2 regions of the Streptomyces sp. BBFR102 genome follow, and region 1 is predicted to be linked to the other one. Evidence: predicted binding sites of a transcription regulator. Region 1 holds the regulator's gene; the other holds the start of a gene.
What was found. The regulator HrcA, encoded in region 1, represses chaperone genes, less so after heat shock. The targets are predictions, from matches to a motif close to TTNGCACTCNGNNNNNCNGAGTGCNAA.
Positions count from the first base shown of each region.

Region 1 (3,889 bases):
CCCGTGCCCCGGCACGTAGACCGCGTCGGGGCCGCCGAGCGCCAGCAGCCGGTCCAGCGCCTCGGGCCAGCGCGCGGGCACCGCGTCCGGTCCGGCCTGCGGCTGTCCGGACTCCTCGACCAGGTCGCCGCAGAACACCACGTCGGGCGTGCCGGGGACCAGGACCGCCAGGTCGTGCGCGGTGTGTCCGGGGCCCAGGCCCGCGAGGAGTGCCCGGCGCCCGCCGCCCAGCTCCACCACGGCCTCGCCGGAGACCGGGTGCCGGGGGACCACCAGCGTGCCGGCGGCCTCCCCGGCCTCGCGGGAGGCGAGCCCGTGGCGTACCGCGTCGGCCTCCAGCGCGTCGGTGCGGGTGAGGGCGGTGTCCAGGCCGACGGCTCCGTGCACCCGGGCGCCGGCGAAGGCGGCGGCGCCGAAGACGTGGTCGAAGTGGGCGTGGGTCAGTGCCAGATGCGTCACACGGCGGGGCCCGCCCCGCTCGCGCAGGGCCCGCTCGGCCGCGCGACGCAGCCAGGCGCCCTCGCGCAGGGACGCGCCCGCGTCGACCAGCAGGGCGCCGGCCGGGCCCACGACCAGCCCGGCCGTCGCGTCCCAGCGGGGCAGCCGCACCCGCCCGACGCCGGGGGCCACCCACTCCCAGCGCGGCTGCGGCCCGGTCCCGTTCGCGTTCATCGCCTCATCACGGCTCCACCCTCTCAGGCGCCGCGCGGCATACCCGGCGGTACCGGGTGACTTCGCCACGGCGTCCCGGGCCGGGGCGCCCCGGCCTTGCCGCGGACGCACCGGTCAGCCGTACACTGGTCCGCGACGTGGTTGGCACTCGCGCGAGGTGAGTGCCAGCAGAGGCCCGCGGGGGACGCGGGGGCGTGGCAGGCGACTGGGAGGTGCGCGGTGCTCAGTGAACGAAGGCTGGAGGTCCTGCGCGCGATCGTCCAGGACTACGTCGGCACCGAGGAGCCGGTCGGCTCGAAGGCGCTCACCGAGCGCCATCGGCTCGGCGTCTCCCCGGCCACGGTCCGCAACGACATGGCCGCACTGGAGGACGAGGGGTACATCGCCCAGCCGCACACCAGCGCGGGGCGCATCCCGACCGACAAGGGGTACCGCCTCTTCGTCGACCGGCTCGCCGACGTGAAGCCGATGACGGCGCCCGAGCGGCGTGCTATTCATCACTTCCTCGGCCAGGCCGTCGACCTCGACGACGTGGTGGCCCGCACGGTGCGGCTGCTCGCGCAGCTCACCCGGCAGGTCGCGGTCGTGCAGTACCCGTCCCTGACCCGGTCCACGGTCCGGCACGTGGAGCTGCTGTCGATGGCCCCGGCCCGGCTGATGCTGGTGCTGATCACCGACACCGGCCGGGTCGAGCAGCGGATGATCGACTGCCCGGCGCCGTTCGGCGAGGCCTCCGTGGCCGACCTGCGGGCCCGGCTGAACAGCCAGGTCGCGGGGCGCCGGTTCGCCGACGTGCCGCAGCTGGTGCAGGACCTTCCCGAGTCCTTCGAGAGCGAGGACCGGCCCACCGTCTCGACGGTGCTGTCCACGCTCCTGGAGACCCTGGTCGAGGAGACCGAGGAGCGGCTGATGATCGGCGGCACCGCCAACCTCACGCGCTTCGGGCATGACTTCCCTCTCACCATCCGCCCCGTCCTGGAGGCGTTGGAGGAACAGGTCGTCCTGCTCAAACTCCTCGGTGAGGCGAAGGATTCGGCCATGACCGTACGGATCGGTCATGAGAACGCCCATGAGGGCCTCAGCTCCACGTCGGTCGTCTCGGTCGGCTACGGTTCGGGACGCGAGGCAGTCGCCAAACTCGGCGTGGTCGGACCGACCCGCATGGATTACCCCGGAACGATGGGAGCGGTACGCGCAGTGGCACGTTACGTCGGACAGATCCTGGCGGAGTCGTAAGTGGCCACGGACTACTACGCCGTACTCGGCGTGCGCCGCGACGCTTCCCAGGACGAGATCAAGAAGGCGTTCCGCAGACTCGCCCGCGAGCTGCACCCGGACGTCAATCCGGACCCGAAGACGCAGGAGCGCTTCAAAGAGATCAACGCCGCCTACGAGGTCCTCTCCGACCCGCAGAAGAAGCAGGTCTACGACCTCGGCGGCGACCCCCTGTCGCAGAACGGCGGCGGAGGCGGAGCGGGCGGCTTCGGCCAGGGTGGCTTCGGCAACTTCTCCGACATCATGGACGCCTTCTTCGGCACCGCGTCCCAGCGCGGCCCCCGCTCGCGCACCCGGCGCGGTCAGGACGCCATGATCCGGCTCGACATCGAGCTGGACGAGGCCGCCTTCGGCACCACCAAGGACATCCAGGTCGACACGGCCGTCGTCTGCAACACCTGCAACGGCGAGGGCGCCGCCCCCGGCACCTCCGCGCAGACCTGCGACATGTGCCGCGGCCGCGGTGAGGTCTCCCAGGTGACCCGGTCCTTCCTCGGCCAGGTCATGACCTCCCGCCCGTGCCCCCAGTGCCAGGGTTTCGGCACCGTGGTGCCCACCCCCTGCCCCGAGTGCGCCGGGGACGGCCGGGTCCGCTCGCGCCGCACGCTGACGGTGAAGATCCCGGCCGGCGTCGACAACGGCACCCGCATCCAGCTCGCGGGCGAGGGCGAGGTCGGCCCCGGCGGCGGCCCCGCCGGCGACCTCTACGTCGAGATCCACGAGCTGCCGCACTCCGTCTTCCAGCGGCGCGGCGACGACCTGCACTGCACGGTCACCATCCCGATGACGGCCGCGGCCCTCGGCACCAAGGTGCCGCTGGAGACGCTGGACGGCATGGAGGAGATCGACATCCGGCCCGGCACCCAGTCCGGCCAGTCGGTGCCGCTGCACGGCCGGGGCGTCACGCACCTGCGCGGCGGCGGCCGGGGCGACCTGATCGTGCACGTCGAGGTGACCACGCCCGGCAAGCTCGACGCCGAGCAGGAACGCCTGCTGCGCGAACTGGCCCAGCTGCGCGGCGAGGAGCGGCCCACCGGCCAGTTCCAGCCCGGCCAGCAGGGCCTGTTCTCCCGCCTGAAGGACGCGTTCAACGGCCGTTCCTGAGCCGCCAGAACCCGTACGCACCGGGGCCCGGCACCGCCTGACGGCGGGGCCGGGCCCCGGTGCATCGGCGGGGGAGCCCACCTCTGCGGGTCGGCCCGCGTCGCCGGGGGGACCCGGCGGATGCGGAGGAGTCGAGATTCGGCGGGATGCGGGGGACATGGCACGATGCGGTCATGTCCCGTGCGCTGACCGACCTCTGCGATGTCCCGATCGTGCAGGCCCCGATGGCCGGCGGGGGCTCCTGCCCCCCTCTCGCGGCGGCCGTCAGCGACGCCGGGGGCCTCGGGTTCCTCGCCGCCGGCTACAAGACCGCCGACGGCATGTACCAGGAGATCACCCAGCTCAGGGCCCTCACCTCGCGCCCGTTCGGTGTCAACCTCTTCCTCCCCCAGCCCGAGCTGGCCGACTCCGCCACCATCGAGGTCTACCGCCACCAGCTCGCGGGCGAGGCCGCCTGGTACGAGACCCCGCTCGGCGACAGCGATCAGGGCCAGGACGACAATTGGGACGCCAAGCTCGCCATCCTCCTCGACGATCCCGTACCGCTGGTCTCCTTCACCTTCGGCTGCCCCACCGCCGAGGTGATCGACTCCTTCCACCGGGTCGGTACCCGTACCGCCGTCACCGTCACCACTCCCGAGGAGGCCCGCGCCGCGGAGGAGGCGGGCGCCGACGCGCTCTGCGTCCAGGGCGTCGAGGCCGGCGGCCACCAGGGCACCCACCGCGACGACCCCGAACGGGACGGCGCGGGCATCGGCCTGCTCACCCTCCTCACCCTGGTCCGCGAGGCGGTGCACCTGCCGATGATCGCGGCCGGCGGCATCATGCGCGGCGAGCA
Region 1 covers NZ_CP195757.1:1,526,586-1,530,474, reverse strand. Annotated here, with positions in the region: gene ACSLIC_RS06955 (MBL fold metallo-hydrolase) at 1-672, opposite strand, end outside; gene hrcA (heat-inducible transcriptional repressor HrcA) at 892-1,908, shown strand; gene dnaJ (molecular chaperone DnaJ) at 1,909-3,051, shown strand; gene ACSLIC_RS06940 (nitronate monooxygenase) at 3,225-3,889, shown strand, end outside.

Region 2 (3,889 bases), 550 kb from region 1:
CGGGTGGACGGAGGCTCCGCCCCGGCGGCCGGCCGCGCCGCACCCGCACCGCCCGGCTCCTCGCCGCCGGACTCGCCGCCGCCGCACTGCTCTCCGGGTGCGCCCTGGGCCAGGAGAGCGGGTCCGACGGGCCCGTGGAGGCCGGCCGGCAGGGGCCCGCCCCCGAGACCAGGGTCGAGCGGCTCGCCAAGAAGCGGGCCGCCGTCGCCGCCGCCACCCGCAAGTGGGGTCTCGCGCAGATCCCGCTCGCCGCACCCGCCCCGCCCGAGGTCAAACCCGTCCTCAGCACGCGCGACGGCTTCGAGGTCGAGGGGCAGGAGAACCTGCCGCACGTCTTCACCACCGTCCCCGTCAAGGAGCGCGTCGTCTTCCTGACCATCGACGACGGCGCCGAGAAGGACCCCGAGTTCCTGCGCATGATGAAGGAACTCGACATCCCCTACTCGGCGTTCCTCAGCGACTACCTGGTCAGCGAGGACTACGGCTACTTCCGCGCCATGCGGAAGCAGGGCGCCGCCCTCCACAACCACACCCTCGACCACCCCTACCTGCCCGGCCTCTCCTACGAGGAGCAGCGCCATCAGATCTGCGGCATGCAGGACGTCGTCGAGAAGCAGTACGGCAAGCGGCCCCGCCTCTTCCGCCCTCCGTACGGCAACTACAACCAGGACACCCTCAAGGCGGCCAAGTCCTGCGGCATCGAGGCGGTCCCGCTGTGGAACGCCGAGGCGTTCGCCGACCGGGTCGACTACCGCGAATGGGATCGGGATCTGCACCCCGGGGACATCGTGCTCACGCACTTCCGGGGGGCCGGGGAGTGGGGCGGGTCCATGGTGGACATGGTTCGCCAGGCGATGGAGGTGATCACCTCCAAGGGGTATGCCGTGGCCCGGCTGGAGGATTACATCTGAGCCCGGCCAACCTCGGCCCGGCCGGCGCTTGAGGCCGCCCTTCAGCCCGGCCGGGCTGGGTTTTGGTGCGGACGCGTCCGACTGTGCCGGTCACCGATGGCCTCAAGCGCCGGCCGGGCTGGGTTTTGGTGCGGGCGCGTCCGACCGTGCCGGTCATCGATGGCCTCAAGTGCCGGGTGGGCTGGTTTTCGGCTGGGTCGGTGGGAGTTGGCCCGGGGTGGCAGGGGCTGGGCGGCAGCCCAGCGAGGAGTGCGGGAGAGCAGCGCGCGCCGCGCGCATTGGCACTCCGCTTGACCGAGTGCTAATTGCGGTCATAGTCTCAGCCCTGGCACTCCCCGCAGGAGAGTGCCAACACAGCGACGGGCAGGTCCGGCACCCGCGACGACGGATCGACCTGGTCGCCACACTCAGATCAGTTAACCCCGTGATCTCCGAAGGGGGAGGTCGGATCGTGACGACCGCCAGCTCCAAGGTTGCCATCAAGCCGCTTGAGGACCGCATTGTGGTCCAGCCGCTCGACGCCGAGCAGACCACGGCTTCGGGCCTGGTCATTCCGGACACCGCGAAGGAGAAGCCCCAGGAGGGCGTCGTCCTCGCGGTGGGCCCGGGCCGCTTCGAGAACGGCGAGCGCCTGCCGCTCGACGTCAAGACCGGCGACGTCGTTCTGTACAGCAAGTACGGCGGCACCGAGGTCAAGTACAACGGCGAGGAGTACCTCGTCCTCTCGGCCCGCGACGTTCTCGCCATCATCGAGAAGTAGCAGGCCGGAGGCGCCCGGGCGTGAGCCCGGACGGCAGACTCCACCTTTTTCCTGAAGCGCGCCCCTGGCCCCCGCGAGTGTTTGCCGGGTGGCGAGGGGCGCGTTTCATTTCGAGAGCGCGGCGGCAGGCCGCTCCGAGAGGATTCGAAAAGCTCCCATGGCGAAGATTCTGAAGTTCGACGAGGACGCCCGTCGCGCCCTTGAGCGCGGCGTGAACCAGCTGGCCGACACCGTCAAGGTGACCATCGGCCCCAAGGGCCGCAACGTCGTCATCGACAAGAAGTTCGGCGCCCCGACCATCACCAACGACGGTGTCACCATCGCCCGTGAGGTCGAGTGCGACGACCCGTACGAGAACCTCGGCGCCCAGCTCGTCAAGGAGGTGGCGACCAAGACCAACGACATCGCGGGTGACGGCACCACCACCGCGACCGTGCTGGCCCAGGCGCTGGTCCGCGAGGGCCTGCGCAACGTCGCCGCCGGCGCCTCCCCGGCCGCCCTGAAGAAGGGCATCGACGCCGCGGTCGCCGCCGTCTCCGCCGAGCTGCTCGACACCGCGCGCCCGATCGACGACAAGTCCGACATCGCCGCCGTCGCCGCGCTCTCCGCGCAGGACAAGCAGGTCGGCGAGCTCATCGCCGAGGCGATGGACAAGGTCGGCAAGGACGGTGTCATCACCGTCGAGGAGTCCAACACCTTCGGTGTCGACCTGGACTTCACCGAGGGCATGGCCTTCGACAAGGGCTACCTGTCCCCGTACATGGTGACCGACCAGGAGCGTATGGAGGCCGTCCTCGACGACCCGTACATCCTGATCCACCAGGGCAAGATCGGTTCCATCCAGGACCTGCTGCCGCTGCTGGAGAAGGTCATCCAGGCGGGTGGCTCCAAGCCGCTGCTGATCATCGCCGAGGACGTCGAGGGCGAGGCCCTGTCGACCCTGGTGGTCAACAAGATCCGCGGCACGTTCAACGCCGTCGCCGTCAAGGCGCCCGGCTTCGGTGACCGCCGCAAGGCGATGCTCGGCGACATGGCCACCCTCACCGGTGCCACCGTCATCGCCGAGGAGGTCGGCCTCAAGCTCGACCAGGCCGGTCTGGACGTGCTGGGCACCGCCCGCCGCGTCACCGTCACCAAGGACGACACGACCATCGTGGACGGCGGCGGCAACGCCGAGGACGTCCAGGGCCGCGTCGCCCAGATCAAGGCCGAGATCGAGTCGACCGACTCGGACTGGGACCGCGAGAAGCTCCAGGAGCGCCTCGCCAAGCTGGCCGGCGGCGTCTGCGTGATCCGTGTCGGCGCGGCCACCGAGGTCGAGCTGAAGGAGCGCAAGCACCGTCTGGAGGACGCCATCTCCGCGACCCGCGCCGCGGTCGAGGAGGGCATCGTCTCCGGTGGCGGCTCCGCGCTGGTCCACGCCGTCAAGGTCCTGGACGACAACCTCGGCCGCACCGGCGACGAGGCCACCGGTGTCGCGGTCGTCCGCCGCGCCGCCGTCGAGCCGCTGCGCTGGATCGCCGAGAACGCCGGCCTTGAGGGCTACGTCATCACCACCAAGGTGGCGGAGCTGGACAAGGGCCAGGGCTTCAACGCGGCCACCGGCGAGTACGGCGACCTGGTCAAGGCCGGCGTCATCGACCCGGTCAAGGTCACCCGCTCCGCCCTGGAGAACGCGGCCTCCATCGCCTCCCTGCTCCTGACGACCGAGACCCTGGTCGTCGAGAAGCCGGCCGAGGAGGAGCCCGAGGCCGGTCACGGCCACGGGCACAGCCACTGAGGCTGACCCCTTCCGCAGCCGAGGCCCGGCTCCCCGTCGCGGGGAGCCGGGCCTCCGGCGTGCGCGGGGCGGGCGGCGCCTACTGCGGCCCGTACTTGCGGCCGGTACGCGAGGTCATCCCGGTCAGCAGGGCGCGCGGGCTCAGCTTCACCAGACCCATCAGCGCCTTGTAGCGCGGGTCCGGGACGGAGACCGTACGGCCCCGGGCCAGGTCGGTGAGGGCGGCGGCCACCAGCCTGTCCGCGTCGAGCCACATCCACCCCGGGATGTTGTCGGTGCCCATCTCGGCCCGCTGGTGGAACTCGGTCCGCACGAACCCCGGGCAGAGCGCCATCAGCCGCACCCCCGAACCGGCCAGGTCGTGCGCGGCGCCCTGGGTGAACTGCACCACCCACGCCTTGGACGCGCCGTAGGTGCCGCGCGGCACGAAGGCGGCGA
Region 2 covers NZ_CP195757.1:2,081,500-2,085,388, reverse strand. Annotated here, with positions in the region: gene ACSLIC_RS09280 (polysaccharide deacetylase family protein) at 1-911, shown strand, start outside; gene groES (co-chaperone GroES) at 1,363-1,671, shown strand; gene groL (chaperonin GroEL) at 1,829-3,451, shown strand; gene ACSLIC_RS09265 (SDR family NAD(P)-dependent oxidoreductase) at 3,531-3,889, opposite strand, start outside.
Region 2: a site for HrcA is predicted at 1,190-1,216, ahead of groES (co-chaperone GroES). Genes of this name have one in related genera too.